2 regions of the Shimazuella sp. NTD248 genome follow, and region 1 is predicted to be linked to the other one. Evidence: a T-box and tRNA genes for the amino acid it is inferred to sense, from the RefSeq annotation. Region 1 holds a T-box; the other holds one or more tRNA genes.
The links. A T-box is a leader RNA that pairs with one kind of tRNA and senses whether it is charged. The one in region 1 lies ahead of serS (serine--tRNA ligase), so its partner is inferred to be a tRNA-Ser.

Region 1 (8,015 bases):
TTACTTCAATACTTCTCTTCCCATATAGGGAACAAGTGCATTTGGCACTCGCACTGTACCATCTTCTTGTTGATAGTTCTCTAAAATCGCAGCAACAGTGCGGCCAATTGCTAATCCAGAGCCATTGAGTGTGTGGACAAATTCAGGTTTATCCTTGGCGCTCCGACGGAAACGGATATTAGCTCGTCTAGCTTGAAAATCTTCAAAGTTACTGCAAGATGAAATCTCACGATACGCACCAGAACTTGGCAGCCAAACTTCTAGGTCATATTTTTTTGCTGCTGTAAAACCAAGATCTCCTGTGCACATAGAAAGTACACGATAAGGTAATTCCAATAGCTGTAAAACTTTTTCTGCGTTCTGGACAAGTTTTTCTAACTCATCGTAAGAATCTTCAGGTCTAACAAATTTCACCAGCTCTACTTTATTAAATTGGTGCTGGCGAATTAATCCTCTTGTATCGCGGCCGGCCGACCCCGCTTCCGAACGGAAACAAGCACTGTATGCTGCGTAATAAATAGGTAATTCTTGATCAGTAAGGATTTCTCCTTGATGGAAATTTGTTACCGATACTTCTGATGTTGGAATGAGATAATAGCCATTTGTATTCGCAAGCGCAAATGCATCTTCTGCAAACTTAGGCAGTTGTCCTGTTCCTGTCATGCTTTGGCTGTTTACAATATAAGGAGGTATCATTTCTCTATAACCATGTTCAGAAGTATGCAAATCCAGCATAAAATTCATAAGCGCACGCTCCAAGCGAGCACCTAAACCTGTATAAAATACAAAACGTGAACCTGTCACTTTACTAGCCCGCTCAAAGTCTAATAGTTTTAGATGTTGAGCTAAGTCCCAATGAGGAATTGGTTCAAAGCTAAACTCTGGAACATCACCCCAAAATCGAACTGGTATATTTTCTTCCTCCGTTAATCCAATAGGCGTCGACTCGTGAGGGATGTTTGGTAAGGATAATAATATTTGCTGCAATTGCTCATCGAGTTGACGAATTTCTTCATCAAGTTCTTTGATCTGCTCTCCGACTTGACGCATGCTAAGAATAAGGGATTCTGCGTCCTCTTTTGCTTTCTTTTTTCTCGCCACTTCTTGACTTGCTTGGTTCCGTTCACTTTTTAGTTTCTCGGATCTTGTGATCGCTTCACGACGTCTGTTATCAATTTGCTCAAACGAATCCAGACCACTGATATCTTCGTTGCGGGAAGCTAGTTTCTCTTTTACTTCCGCAAAGTTATTCCGCAACAATTTGATATCTAGCATAGAAATTCCTCCTCAAATAAAATAGGAACCCCATCCCTAAGGGACGGAGGTTCCGCGTTGCCACCCTTGTTGACTGTCACTTTCCTAAACAGTCCACCTTAATGCGTAGTTATCGGAACGCTGCCGAGATCAGCTCTGAGGTGGAATTCACAAGACTTCTCTTAGCGATTTCCACCAACCATCGCCTCTCTGGAAAGATCTGTCTTGTTACTTGTCTCTTCATCGCAATCATGTTTATTAATATGCGCTCATTATACAGAGGTTATAGATCTTTTTCAATCGCCTTTTCCACCATACTCAAAAAATAAGCATGCAAGCGCGTATCATCTGTTAACTCTGGATGAAAAGATATGCCTAAAAGGTTTTCCTGTTTCACTGCTACCACTTGATCTTTCACTGTAGAAAGCACTTCTACATCTGCTCCCACTTCTGTAATGAGAGGAGCACGAATAAAAACAGCTTGGAAATCTTCTGCCACATCTTTAATCGGTAGATCAGCTTCAAAACTATCTACTTGTCTCCCAAAAGCATTCCGCTGAACAGTCACATTTAACAGGGGCAAATGAGGTTCACTGTTCTCTGTGATATGTTTGGCAATTATAATAAGCCCAGCACAAGTCCCAAATATAGGTTTAGCCTTTGCATGGAATTCTAAAATCGGTTCCTGAAGATCATACTGACGTAAAAGCTTTCCTATAGTAGTAGATTCCCCTCCAGGAATAATCAAGCCATCGACATCAGCTAATTGTTCTTTTCTTTTAACAGCAATTGCTTCGGTGCCTAGCTTATTCAAAAGTTGTATATGTTCTCGCACAGCCCCCTGAAGAGCAAGAACACCTACTTTGATATTACCAGCCACGTTCTTGCATCCGTTCATGCGCTTCTAATTTTGATATCTCAATACCAGTCATTGGACTTCCCAAATCTTTGGATAGCGCAGCAATAAGTGCAAAATCTTCAAAATGAGTAGTAGCTTCAACAATAGCTTTTGCAAATTTAGCAGGAGTGGAGGATTTGAAAATACCAGAACCAACAAATACACCATCAGATCCCAAGTGCATCATCAAAGCCGCATCAGCTGGGGTTGCTACTCCACCAGCTGCAAAGTTAACAACCGGTAATTTCCCTGTTTCGTGAATTTGTAAAAGGAGTTCATATGGAGCACCCAATTCTTTTGCTTCTGTCATTAACTCGTCACGAGACATACCTGTTACTTTGCGAATTTGACTTTGCATCATACGCATATGACGAACTGCTTCTACGATATTGCCTGTCCCTGGTTCACCTTTTGTACGGATCATGGATGCTCCTTCACCGATACGACGGAGTGCTTCTCCAAGATTACGAGCGCCACAGACAAACGGAACAGTAAATGTAGATTTATCAATATGATAAACTTCATCTGCTGGTGTTAAAACTTCACTTTCATCAATATAATCTACACCCATGGATTCTAATAAACGCGCCTCTACAAAATGCCCGATTCTCGCTTTTGCCATCACTGGGACGGAGACTGCATTTAAAATTTCCTCTACAATCTTAAGATCAGCCGTTCTAGCGACTCCGCCAGCTGCACGAATATCGGAAGGAACTCGCTCCAAAGCCATTACAGCGACTGCCCCAGCTTCTTCTGCGATTTTTGCTTGTTCTGCATTTACGACGTCCATAATGACGCCACCTTTTTGCATTTCTGCCATTCCGCGTTTTACACGGTCTGTCCCTGTCTGTGTCATCCTATATCCTCCTAGATCGTGTATAGATTGCCAATTTGTTAATTTTAGTCCTTTAGCCAATAACATTGTAAAGGAATAAATGTAAATTTACAAGGAACAGAATTATAGCATTAGTTTATCCAAGAATTTACTCTATCCCACGCATGACGAAAAAATAACCGGAACACGCTCCCTTTTTCTACTGTTTTTTGGGTAATCAATGGAACTGAATGAACTCCTGGTATAGACTCCCCTTTATACAAGAGAGAAACTTCACCAATTACAGTCCCTTTTGAAATGGGAGCTTGTATCCCTTTTTTTAGAACAACTTTATAAGTATAAGACTCTTTATCTGCTTTCTTTTCTGCTAACTGTAGGGAATATTCTGGAGCAACTGGTACTGTACGTTCTACGCCGTTTGGTAACGTAAAACGATCATGACCAAGAATAACTTTTCCTTTTGTAATAGCTGTTACCAATTCAAAATTATCGTATGTATAATCCAACAATTTTTTTGTCTCATGAAACCGTGCAAACTCCGAATCTGTCCCCATAACAACTGAAACTACCCGTAGACCATTACGATCTGCTGTACTTGTGAAACAATACCCTGCTGCATTGGTATGACCAGTTTTTAAGCCATCCACACCTTGATAATAGTATTTCAGTGAGGGAAGCATCTGATCCCAATTGTCTATTTTTTGTTGGTTTGGTTGATTTTGGTGAAAGGTATAGGTCGGGATGCTTGTATATTGTAGTACTTCCGGATAATTTTTTAACAAAAATTGTGCAACAACAGCTGTATCATAAGCTGACATGTCATGTTGGCCTACTTTGCTAGTGGCTGGAGGATCAGGGTACGATTCTGTGTTTAATCCAGTACTGTTTTGAAAATGTGTATTTTTCAACCCCAGTTCGCTTGCTTTTTTATTCATCATATCCACAAAGCCTTCTTCTGACCCGGCAATATGTTCCGCCAATGCAACAGTAGCATCATTGGCCGATTGAACAAATAAAGCAGTGAATAACTGCTTGACAGTCTGTTTTTCTCCTCCAACTAAGCGTATTTCTGCTTCATTTATAGCAGCTGCTCTATTGCTGACCGTAACCACATCATCCCACTTAAGTATACCTTGCTTGATCTGATCAAAAATAACAATTGCGCTCATCATTTTTGTCATACTAGCAGGTGGTCTCGGTTCATTTGCATTTTTTGCAGCTAATATTTCCCCAGAAATAGTATCGACTAATATATATGATTTGGCATTTATCGTCGGTAATTCATCTGCAAATACAGGATTGCTTATCGTAAATAAACTGATAATGCAGAATAAAAATACAATTTTACGACGCATTTTCCTTTTACTCCTTCGTTAGCTCAATCCTACTCATTTTCACACGTTCGATCCGACAATACAAGCCCTTTACATTAAAAAAGAATAAAAAAGCGCCCTCAACGGGACGCTTTTCCTCAACCACCTAATTGGTAGTTTGGAGCTTCTTTTGTTATTTGTACATCATGAGGATGACTCTCCCGCAACGAAGCAGAAGTAATTCGTACAAACTGTGAATTATCCTTTAAATCTAACAACGTTTTTGACCCTGTATAACCCATACCAGAACGAATTCCACCAACTAATTGATATACGATATCCACGATTGGACCTTTATAAGGAACACGTCCTTCGATACCTTCTGGGACTAATTTCTGCTCATTTTCTTGGAAATAACGATCTTTACTACCTGCTTGCATAGCACCAATGGACCCCATGCCTCGATATACTTTAAAACGACGGCCTTGGTAGATTTCACTTTCCCCTGGAGCCTCTTCTGTTCCTGCAAACAATCCTCCGAGCATAACAGCATCTGCTCCGGCGGCGAGGGCTTTAACAATATCGCCAGAGAAGCGAATACCACCATCAGCGATAATAGGCACACCATATGCACGAGCTACACTAGCAGCATCATAAATTGCAGTGATTTGAGGAACACCAATACCCGCAACCACACGAGTCGTACATATTGAACCCGGGCCAATCCCTACCTTGACGATGCTCGCTCCTGCTTCAATCAAATCTCTTGTCCCTTCAGCGGTAGCTACATTACCTGCAACAATGGTGAGATCAGGATAATTTTCTCGAACCTTAGCAACTGTTTCCAGCACGCCTTTCGAATGTCCATGTGCTGTATCAATTACCACCATATCCACTTCTGCTTCTACCAATGCTGCGATCCGTTGGTCTGTATCTTTTGAGACACCTACTGCTGCTGCTACAAGCAGACGTCCTTGCTCATCTTTAGCAGAATTGGGGAATTGGGTAGCTTTTTCAATATCCTTAATCGTAATTAAGCCTTTCAATACACCATGTTCATCAACCAATGGCAGTTTTTCAATCTTGTGTAGTTGCAAGATATGTTCTGCTTCTTTCATTGTTGTTCCAACTGAAGCAGTGACAAGATTTTCTTTTGTCATCACTTCTGAAATAGGAGTGCTGTAATTATGCACAAAACGCATATCACGGTTCGTTATGATTCCGACAAGCCTTTTCTCCTTGTCCACAATCGGCACACCAGAAATACGATATTTGGACATTAATGCCTCTGCATCATGAACTTGATGACCTGGGTGTAAGTAAAATGGGTTTGTAATGACACCACTTTCGGAACGTTTTACACGATCTACTTCCTCTGCTTGCTCTTCAATCGTCATATTTTTATGGATTACTCCAATACCACCTTGTCGCGCTAGAGCGATTGCTAAGGATGATTCAGTTACGGTGTCCATACCCGCACTGATTAATGGAATATTTAACTTTATTTTTTTTGTCAGTTGAGTGGAAACACTAACATCACGAGGTAAAATTTCGGATCTGGCTGGTAACAATAGCACATCATCAAATGTGAGGCCTGTTTTGCTGAACTTCTCTTCCCACATGGCGTATCGCCCCTTATCTTCAAGTCTCCATTTTTTTGCAAGTGTATCAAATAAAAAAAAGCGAATCAAGAAAACCGCTATTGTTGAAATTAAATATCTTTTTATAAAAGTTATCCACAGTTTATCTGTGTATAACTTGTGAATAATTGTGGATAAGTCATGAATAAGACAATTTTTTCGGAGGAATTATGAAATATTTATCATATGAGCTGTTAAAGAACGAAACAACTGCACGCAACTTTCTCATCAAAAAATACCCAAAATCAGAAGCCAAAACTCTTTCATATCGCAATGTACATGCATTTACATCCTATATCAAACAAGGCATGGCTTTATTTCAGACTGCTGAACAGAGTGATTTTTGGTCTTCCTCACTCTTACTTTACTATGGAATGATGAGCCTGTTAAAAGCATTTGCACTGAGTATAGATCCTAATTATCCACACAGTACTACCATATTGCAACATGGTTTAACTAGTCCAAAACGCAAAAAAGAGCCTTACCGCTTTTTTTATGATGAGGTTCGAGTGCAGAAAGATGGATTTTTCCCTTACCTGTGCAACTTATTTTCTCATCCTGTTCCTACTGGGGAACGGTATAAATTGGAATTGTTGTGTTCCTTTATCCCTGACTTACAGCTGCTGTTCCAACATTTGAGTCTCAAATCCTACTGGTGGGAAGTTTCCTATCAAAATGGAACCTTAACTTGTCCTGTAGAAGTATTGGATCAATTATGCATTTCTGCTGAATCATTCGTCTATCGCTTAAATCAAAAAAAATCTGCTGTCTGTTTCTCCATGCATAGTTTTACAGAGCAGTCCTTTCAACTAAAAGTGGAAGGCACGAATGACATCTTGAAACATTCTTGGCTGAAACAAAACGGACAAGGAAAACTGTACCTTTGGAATTCATCTCATACATCAATCGATCCACTTCCTGAGATTCTAACCTACTATGCCCTATTTTTTGCACTAAGTATGCTTTGCCGGTATGATCCACCCGTTTGGTATGAGCTCAACAATGACATTGAAAAAGAACAACTTATCATTCAACAACTAATTGATCTAGTTATGCGAAATTTTCCCGATTTGCTATACCAATTATTTTAGCATGCCTCTTCTATTTTAGTGATTATTTTGTATTTTGTCCATTGCCTAGGTATGAAAAAACCCCTCCTAGTATGGAGGGATAGAGCATTTAAATCTATTATAAAAACATTATTCTCGGTTCCTCTCATAGGTATCACGTAAACACGTGCAGGCACAAACGATGTGCCACCCTATGAGAGGAGTTGTCCCTCAGGTCAGCCTATCATCACGGCCAGCCGACACCGCCCAAGAGCGGGTTCTTCTTCTCGTCGTCGTTGATGAACATAGGATTCCCCTCAGTAAAGAGATGGGTCAACTGACTCCATTATTATAACCGAAAAATAATATTATTCAAATAAAAGATAAACCCTACCCAAAAATACAGAATATGGTTATGCTTACTCATCAATTTTTAACGGCTGGTGCAACTGCTTAATAAGCATTGATGATGAAGAAAACTCTTCTTAATGTTTATTTATCATACATACCATTCAAAAATAACAGGATTGAAATAATTAGGATAAAACTTCTCATTTACAGCTTTAAAAATCATCCCCCACTACCAGATTGGTAATGGGGGACAAACCCTTGAAGGCGCATCACTGTTGTCCAGCGACATCTAGGAGTTCAGGGGCTTCACAAGCTCAAGGAGGGCCACATCCAGCTCTTGGCATCCTTCCATGACCCTGGCGATCTCGGCAAGAGCCTCCGCATGCTGGCTGTAGGCACTTGCCAGACCTTCACTACACGGGAGTTGCTTCTCCCCGATCTTCGCACTCTTCAGAGCCATTGCAAGAACTGCACTGACCGCCTCGGCCTTCTGCTTCCCAGTCATCAACTGCATGAAACTTTCCCTTCTCAAAAAATGGGTCTGTTAATGTCATCATACTACAACAAATTCATAAGAAAAACTCCCGTCTGAAAGCGACAGGAGTAGCATTTATTCTTCTTCATCTGTAATTTGTACTTGAGAAACTGTTGCTACTTCTTCGTCTTTGGTCATTT
Region 2 (8,015 bases), on a different contig from region 1:
CGAAATCCATCATAACTCTTTCACACATAAAAGTCAAGCACTTTTTTGGTGCGGATGAGAGGATTTGAACCTCCACGGTCATCATGACCACAAGAACCTGAATCTTGCGCGTCTGCCAATTCCGCCACACCCGCATAAGCAAGCGGAATTATACAAAAAGTTTTTAATGGAGGCGGCACCCGGATTTGAACCGGGGGTAAAGGTTTTGCAGACCTCTGCCTTACCACTTGGCTATGCCGCCATAACACTCAATCTTGTGACACTTGAATATTCTAACATAATCCCACCAAAAGTCAATAATAAAATTTTGAACTCCACCCAAAGCCATGTTTAAACTTTTATTGTTCATCGCTGTATTATTTCGGATGAATGAGAAATCCTAAAACCTCAAACACTATAACAAAAAAGGATGTCCAGCATGATACCAATTGAATCTACCATCGAAGACAAACAAACACAATTCGCCAGTCTCTCTGATCAGTTGGAAGAGGAAGATTTCCACATAGGCGGCGGCTATGCATATGATCATGGTTATTTCGACAAACCATTGGACTGGGAAGAAGAACATGGAAACCGGTATTTTCTTCGCATTCCTGTATTTGCGGTGCGAGGTGATATCGGAGATCCAGATACTCTCGTTCGAATCGGAAAACCATTTGTAATCAAACATGAATTTCGCACAGATGAATCTAGTGATCCTACTGGGGATTCTGGTGTTTTTAGCGGAATGATGAATCAGTTTACAACTCCTATCCCAGCAGAAGATCATCCCATTGATCAAAAATGGATAGACAGGGCCAGAGAGATTGTGAATCGAGTGGAAGGGTTACACATATAAGTTGAAAACAATCCAACTATAAAAAAGCGCAAACCATTTTCTCTAGAGATAACTTCTCTAGAGGTTCGCCACAAAAGATATTACTTGTCACTAAGCTGTCTTTCATGCAGAAAAAAGCCACCCTGTCATCAAGAAGCAGAGTGGCTTTTTGTATTGGCAGGGGCGGTAGGAATTGAACCCACACTGGAGGTTTTGGAGACCTCTGTTCTACCATTAAACTACGCCCCTATAACATAGCCACCAACAATGGATTGGTGGCTATGATGATATGTGGTGCTGAAAGCAGGATTCGAACCCGCGACCTACTGATTACAAGTCAGTTGCTCTACCAGCTGAGCTATTTCAGCATATTCAAAAACATTCAAATGGTGGCTCGAGACGGAATCGAACCGCCGACACGAGGATTTTCAGTCCTCTGCTCTACCGACTGAGCTATCGAGCCATCTATGTATAAGATGGCGGAGAGAGAGGGATTCGAACCCTCGATACGCTTGTGACGTATACACGATTTCCAATCGTGCTCCTTCGGCCAGCTCGGACATCTCTCCAAAACACTTTGATTTTGTCAGGAACGAGATCTATCTTAACCTGTAATGAGGTTTGTTGTCAACTCTTTTTTTCATTTTATTTTAATGATGCTTCGAAAACGAATATTTATTAGTTATATAGCGGGGTGGAAGCATTTCCCACTACTTGCATCGCATTTATCTACATAATATTTTCATTTGCAAAAACATACATTCTATGTTACTATTTTTTTAGTATTCCAAACAGTGTACATATACCTAAAAGTTATCTAGCTTTCTTGTGTACGGTGTTACGCCGTATCTGCGTGTAAGATTCCCATACTTCATCCGGTCCCGCGTTACTATACTAGCCCTACCGTGGTGGGGGGTGATTGTGGCCGCCTAAGTAGGCGTAGCCGCTACCACAATCGACCCCCCACCACGGGGGCTAGCTCAGTGGCGTTACCAGATCAAGGTGTTTTCGTAGATAACTTTTTAAAACCTAGCTAATTCATTTGGCTAGGTTTTTTTGGTTCCTATATATAAAGCAGCAATTAGTCACCTGAACAAATTATCTCAAACTATTCCTAATACTGCGATTCAAATTTTTATATTTTTTTCAACAAAATCCCTGCTGGAAACAGGGATTTTGCGTATATTTAGTTCTCCCATTGAAATGTCTCATCAACAATAGAAATAAGCTGATTCAACCGCTGCGACAATTCTTCTTCATTCCTCCCTACAAAAGCAAATTGAGCGATGGAATCGACACTTAATTGCGCTTGATCATATGACTTTCCATCTTCTCCAGTAATTTGGGCCACTTTCACCCATTCTGGAAACAAGGTAGAGTTCACATGTAATAATCCATATTTAGTGTTCACCAATAACCATCCAGCTAAATGGGAGGGATTCATTTTCACTTCTTCCTTCAATACTGGACCTGGAAGTCCAACAGAAATTTGAGCATGAATATCAAACAATGACACATCGTATGCAAGTTTATGTGTGTCAGATACTTTTGCACCACCTGTCCTGCTGCCAATCTCCCCAAAAATAATTTGATCATTCGGAGTATGAAACCATTCCGCATGAAATGTGGTATTTGCTGGTGTGTCTAAAATCTCCAATACTTTTCTGGTTCCTGCGGAAAGTCGCCGGCTCAAAGGATTTTGAGGATGTAACATCGTACTTCCTAGATATGTCATCGAACTCGAAGCAAGTGGTGCATTGTAATATTTGGACACAGTAGTTAATTGAATGACCCCGTCTTCCACCCAACCATCAATATGAAAATATTCCCCATCAATATATTTCTCAACTAATACTTCCGAAAGTTGTTCGTTTGCTAAAAAATTTTCTAGTTCTTGCCGATGATGCAAAACATAAGTCGAAACTGAACCAAGACCGTCAATGGGTTTGACTACGATCGGATAATCATACTGATCGGCAAATCGGGAAATATCTAATCCGGTTTGTGCTAAGGTCATCTCTGCAACTGGAATATCATTCTCTCGTAATTTTTGCTTCATGATCCATTTGTTGCGAAATTCCATCGCACTTGCAACGCTTTGCCCTTGAATACCTAAATATTCTCTCAGTTTTGCTGCTCTTACTAGATCATATTCTTGTAAAGCGATAACGGAAGTAAAATGATAGGTCTGATGTAATTCAATGGCACGAAGAATAACTTGGTCGTTTGAAATATAATTTGGAAAAAATTCAATATGGTGATAATCCTTTCTATCAAACGTATGCTTAACATGATCAGAGGCCAAAACGACTAATTCTTCTGTTGTAGTGGAGAATACTTGTTTTAAGGGACAGGCGGTATAAGGTAGATTTTCAAGGATTAGTATGGTCATTCGTTCGTTTCTCCTTCTGATCTATTTCCAGCTGCCATCCATATTGTATTTGTGTCAAACCATTTCAGAACGTTTTGTAATCGTGTCCTTACTTCTTCTTCTGTTTCTCCAATTACTACAAAAGAAGCTACTGAATCACAACTATTTTTGGGATCACTGAAAGATGTCCCTTCTGGTACATCTTGTATATATTCATAAACCCAATCTGGCGGTTCACACTTAGGGAAAGATACCAATTCCCCCTCTTTTGACAACGCCTGCACTGAACCACTCAGTCGGGCGGGAGCTTGTCCGAGCAAATTTTGCCCAAAAGCAATACCAGCTTGCAACTCTGCAGATACAAGCAATAAATCTTTTCCATAAGCCACTTCCATTGTTTTTGATATACGTCCGCCGCCGGGTCGACATGCAATTTCAATAAAAATAATTTCTCCTGTCGAGGTTACCAAACATTCTCCATGAAATACTGCATGAGAAGGAAAATCCAATATTCGAATGACTTCTGCCATCGCTTCTTCTATTTGATTTTTATATGGATTATCATTGTGCATCATATAACTGCCAGAAATGAATGTTTGATTCTGATAATGAAACATTGGCTCTAAATATTTTGAAGCACATATCAACTTCAATTCATTATCCTCAATAACACCATCAATATGATATTCTTCTCCTTCAAAAAATTGTTCTGCGTCCATTTTGTGATGAAGACCACTCTTTGCAAACTCCAAAAGATCCGTCTCGTTGTGTAGTACAGTGATTCCTGTAGCTCCTGCACCATCAATCGGCTTCAAAATAATGGGATAGCCAACTTCATCAATAAAATGAAGGAGATCAAAGATATCTTCCACTTGTTTAAATATTGGAATACGGATTTTTTGACATTTCGCTCTCAGGGCTTCTTTCATTCTAATTTTATTGCGAAATTGTATTGCACTGTGTACCTTTTGACCATCAATTCCTAGATGTTCTCTTAATTCAGCTGCTCGAACCAAATCATACTCTGATACAGCAACAATATGTTCAAATTGGTATGTTGCATGCAAATCAATTGCACGCAAAGAAACAGCATCATTGTTATGAAAGCTAGTAAATTCTTCATAGTGTGCAAATGAATCTACAAAATATGGCTCCATTACTTTTTGATCGCTAATAAAAACAACCTTATTTGAAATTTCATTAAAATTATTATAAGTATTCCAAATATACGGAAATCTGTTTAAAATAAGAACACTCATTTAAACTACCCCTTTCTTAATATAAAGTTAATTATATATATTATTAACATATTGCACACTCTAATATATTGATATTTATTACTATTAAAAATAAATTTATGTAAAGAAGATATAAAAAAATCAAATCACAAGAAAATTTATCAAGAGAAGCTATTATGACCACTTCATTGACACCTACACAGGTAAAAAAGATGACATGAGTTTCCATATACCATTTTCTTGTTCATCCTATTTAGATCCACCCCAAACTATTGCGAATATATTTTCGGTTCATTCTTGACGGAATTCTCCAAAATCATATATATTTATTTATAATCATCATTTTTAGCATATGTTTCAGCATCGAAACCATTGTGATATGACCTGACCTTTCAATGGGTCAGGTTTTATATTTATTTAAGGTATAAACTTACAACCTAGTGTCCAGCTAGATAAGGTAAAACTCATCCTTATCTACAATAGAAAGGAGCGAGCTTGTGCTAAAAAAACAGATCCGCAAAAAAGAGGATGCTACATTCAAACAAGAATGGGATCAACTTCAGAATCATGTAGCTTGGTGGGAAGCCGAACAGCCTCTCGCCTCACTTCCAGCAGACCTACAAATATTACTGATCAAAAATGACCCAAATTTTAGCGATCAACTGATCAAATTCGCTATTCTTTTAGAAAGTCAGTACATATGGAATGAAAAAACACAGCGTTATGATTACATCAATATGCATCAGGTCCTGAAACGGGACAGATCTTGGATTTGGACTCTCTATTTAACTGATCACCCACTGGCGAGAGAAGGATTGAAAAAATTACTCCAATACTATAACTATCAAGAATTCAACCGATACACTAACGAAGCAGGTGTATATATCGGTTACTATTATTACAATTACCGAAATAATAAGTATCTCTACAGCGCTCTCAACAAAAACTATCTGCGCTATTTAAAAGCTATCTTTAAACTAGCAGAAAGAAAGCAAGATATAGAGATTTTATCTCGACTGGCATATCGTTTTGAGAAAGATCGAGATTACTATGTGCGTATTTCCTCACCTACTCAACAAACACAAAAAACAGAGACAAAACTTGCTTATTCCCCAAAAACAAGAAGCTATTTAGCAAAAAGAACATGGCGCACCTTACGAAACTTAGGAAAACATAACGTGAAAGACTATATTCATTTTGCTACCGAGGTGCTGCTGCAATATTCTAAGCACGATGCAAAACAAATTCGTCTAGAACTTCCAAGTACTGATCAAATCAAATATGTTGAGTCCTACAAAGAAAACTGGGTTCTAAATCATCTTCTTTATCACCACAGTACACGGTTTACCTATAGCAGCTCTACTTGGCAAGCAACACCAAATGCCTACTTGGAAGAACCAGAGGAACGCGAAGAAGCATTTCCTGAGCTATGGGATCAACATCCAGATGAGTTATTTATGCTGTTGATAAAAGCAGAAGCACCTCCTGTCATTCACTTTGCTGGTAGGGCTTTACGCCTTGGAAACCCTGCTTTTGTCGCTCAGTTATCGGATGCAATTATTGATCAATTGCTGCAATCCACCGACTCCTATCGCCAAGAATTTGCAATTCGAGAGATATTGAACCGTTTGGACAAACATCATCCAGATTTAAAACGCTGGATGTCTTTATCCACCCATCCAAACAGCAAAATCCGCACCTTGGCAAATGATTTTTTAAAGCAGCATTCAGCTACATGGTCTGATGAGACAAAAACAAAACTGATAAACATATGTTTAGGAAAAATAACGAAATATCCTAATGAACCTTATGTCAGTGAATGGCTGGATATTTTTGAAAATCACTTACGCGATGTACTCGCTGAAAAGCTAACACTTTCTAAGGTTGCTTCTTTATTGAAACATGCAGGGCAAACCACCATCCAGCGATTTGTTTCCTTGCTTCTTCCCATTATCCGAAAAGATCAAAATGCCTATACCGCAGATGACTTGCTTCCTTTCTTGGAAAATGAAACAGCATCTATTCGCGTGACGGCACGAACTATTTTACATAATGATTACATGTCGCTCTCTTGTACACCAGCATTTTTAGTGAAATGGTGCACCATTCCCTATGAGGATAACCAAGTATTTCTCACACCATTTTTCGTCGATCGAATGCATTGGCTCATTCCCATTCTCTCTAAGTTTCTCGATGCACTGTGGGAAGAAATGATGCAAAATGAACTTCCTGAAATCAGCAGAAACTATATTTTAAATGATCTACTTGGAACACTATTTTTAGCTGAACTTACAGATACGCCATTGGATCAAGTACTAGAATTGCTCGATCATTCCGATACGAGTTACCAAGAGTTAGGTGCGAGAATATTTGCCGTCAAAAAACCAGCAGTAGATCAATTCAGCTTCGATCAGTTACTCCAATTGGCACACAATCAGATCGCACTGTGTAGAAGCGAAGCTCGAAATATGATCATTCAAGTAAAAGATCAGATTACAGACGAATGGCTGGTCAATCTTGTCGAAACACATTGGGATGATACAAGAAATTGGGGATTTGCTTATATTCGGACACTTTCTGTTGAACAATTTACCCCAACTTTGATCTACGGATTAATCGACAGTGCTCGCCAAGATGTACAAGCATTTGGAATGGAAATGGTAGAAATCCATTTTTCCGACTTGGACATAGCCGAATTATTACTTCGCGCCAGTGAGAGTACCGATTTATTCGTTCAGGAATATGCACTGTCGCTCGCAGAAAAAATTGAATGGAACTTAGATAACATTACAAAATTGGAGTTGTTCTTCCGAACGATCTTATTTAAAGTCCATCAAGCTAGAAAAGCCAAGCAGATGACCTTAAATCTATTGTTTCAATTAGGAAAAAGAGACCGTGACACTGCTGAGAGAATTGTTCCTCTTTTATCAGACATCGCTCACATAGGCGGAAAACGAGATTTTGAACAAATTTTATTTATGCTTACGCAAATAAAAACTCTCTACCCAGAAATAGAGTCCCCTATACAACTCAGATAAGGAGGAATTGGCATGTTATTTCAACAAACCTACGCTTCATCCAGCGGTGTCAGTCATGCTGGTGGAAACACATTGGTCAATTTTGCACCTGATTTAGGAAGAGAACCTACGTTTTTTCGTGGAAAGATCGCAGACCCCATCCGTTATCGTGATGCCATGATCGCCTTGCGTGATGTAGTCGTGTCTGATCTCAACTATAAACCAAAAGATAACACTGCTTATCAAGAGTGGGTGAAACAACAATATTTATTGGATATCGCTGGTATTTTAGGTGAAAAAGCAGACTTATCTATTCGTATTCAACAATTGCAAAAGCGTATGAATGAGCTAAACAAACTCCGTACCGCCAGAATGGGTGATTACTATAAATCCCAACGTGAATACTTTAATTGGCTGTATCAAAACGATAAAGATGCTTGGTTTGTATTAGATCCTGTTATCACTGTTGCCCCAGATCAAGTTTTCTTTGAAGCATTCTCGCTGGATGAGTCTTCTTACGGGAGATTAGCTGTGCATGAAGAACTTTTCACAGATGTAAAAGACTTTCAATA

Region 2: it encodes a tRNA-Ser, which carries the amino acid that the T-box ahead of serS (serine--tRNA ligase) is inferred to sense. The anticodon was not compared.

What each region holds. Positions count from the first base shown of each region.
Region 1 covers NZ_JCAJZT010000004.1:27,666-35,680, forward strand. The annotation lists gene serS (serine--tRNA ligase) at 1-1,275, opposite strand; T-box leader at 1,312-1,507, opposite strand; gene pdxT (pyridoxal 5'-phosphate synthase glutaminase subunit PdxT) at 1,538-2,122, opposite strand; gene pdxS (pyridoxal 5'-phosphate synthase lyase subunit PdxS) at 2,124-3,008, opposite strand; gene AC5WOE_RS09785 (D-alanyl-D-alanine carboxypeptidase family protein) at 3,119-4,342, opposite strand; gene guaB (IMP dehydrogenase) at 4,459-5,922, opposite strand; gene AC5WOE_RS09795 (YaaC family protein) at 6,111-7,031, shown strand; gene AC5WOE_RS09800 (hypothetical protein) at 7,630-7,854, opposite strand.
Region 2 covers NZ_JCAJZT010000001.1:548,444-556,458, forward strand. The annotation lists tRNA gene AC5WOE_RS02975 (tRNA-Leu) at 47-134, opposite strand; tRNA gene AC5WOE_RS02980 (tRNA-Cys) at 168-241, opposite strand; gene AC5WOE_RS02985 (YugN family protein) at 419-838, shown strand; tRNA gene AC5WOE_RS02990 (tRNA-Trp) at 993-1,066, opposite strand; tRNA gene AC5WOE_RS02995 (tRNA-Thr) at 1,110-1,185, opposite strand; tRNA gene AC5WOE_RS03000 (tRNA-Phe) at 1,205-1,280, opposite strand; tRNA gene AC5WOE_RS03005 (tRNA-Ser) at 1,295-1,386, opposite strand; gene AC5WOE_RS03010 (ATP-grasp domain-containing protein) at 2,004-3,209, opposite strand; gene AC5WOE_RS03015 (ATP-grasp domain-containing protein) at 3,206-4,447, opposite strand; gene AC5WOE_RS03020 (hypothetical protein) at 4,924-7,464, shown strand; gene AC5WOE_RS03025 (SWIM zinc finger family protein) at 7,477-8,015, shown strand, end outside.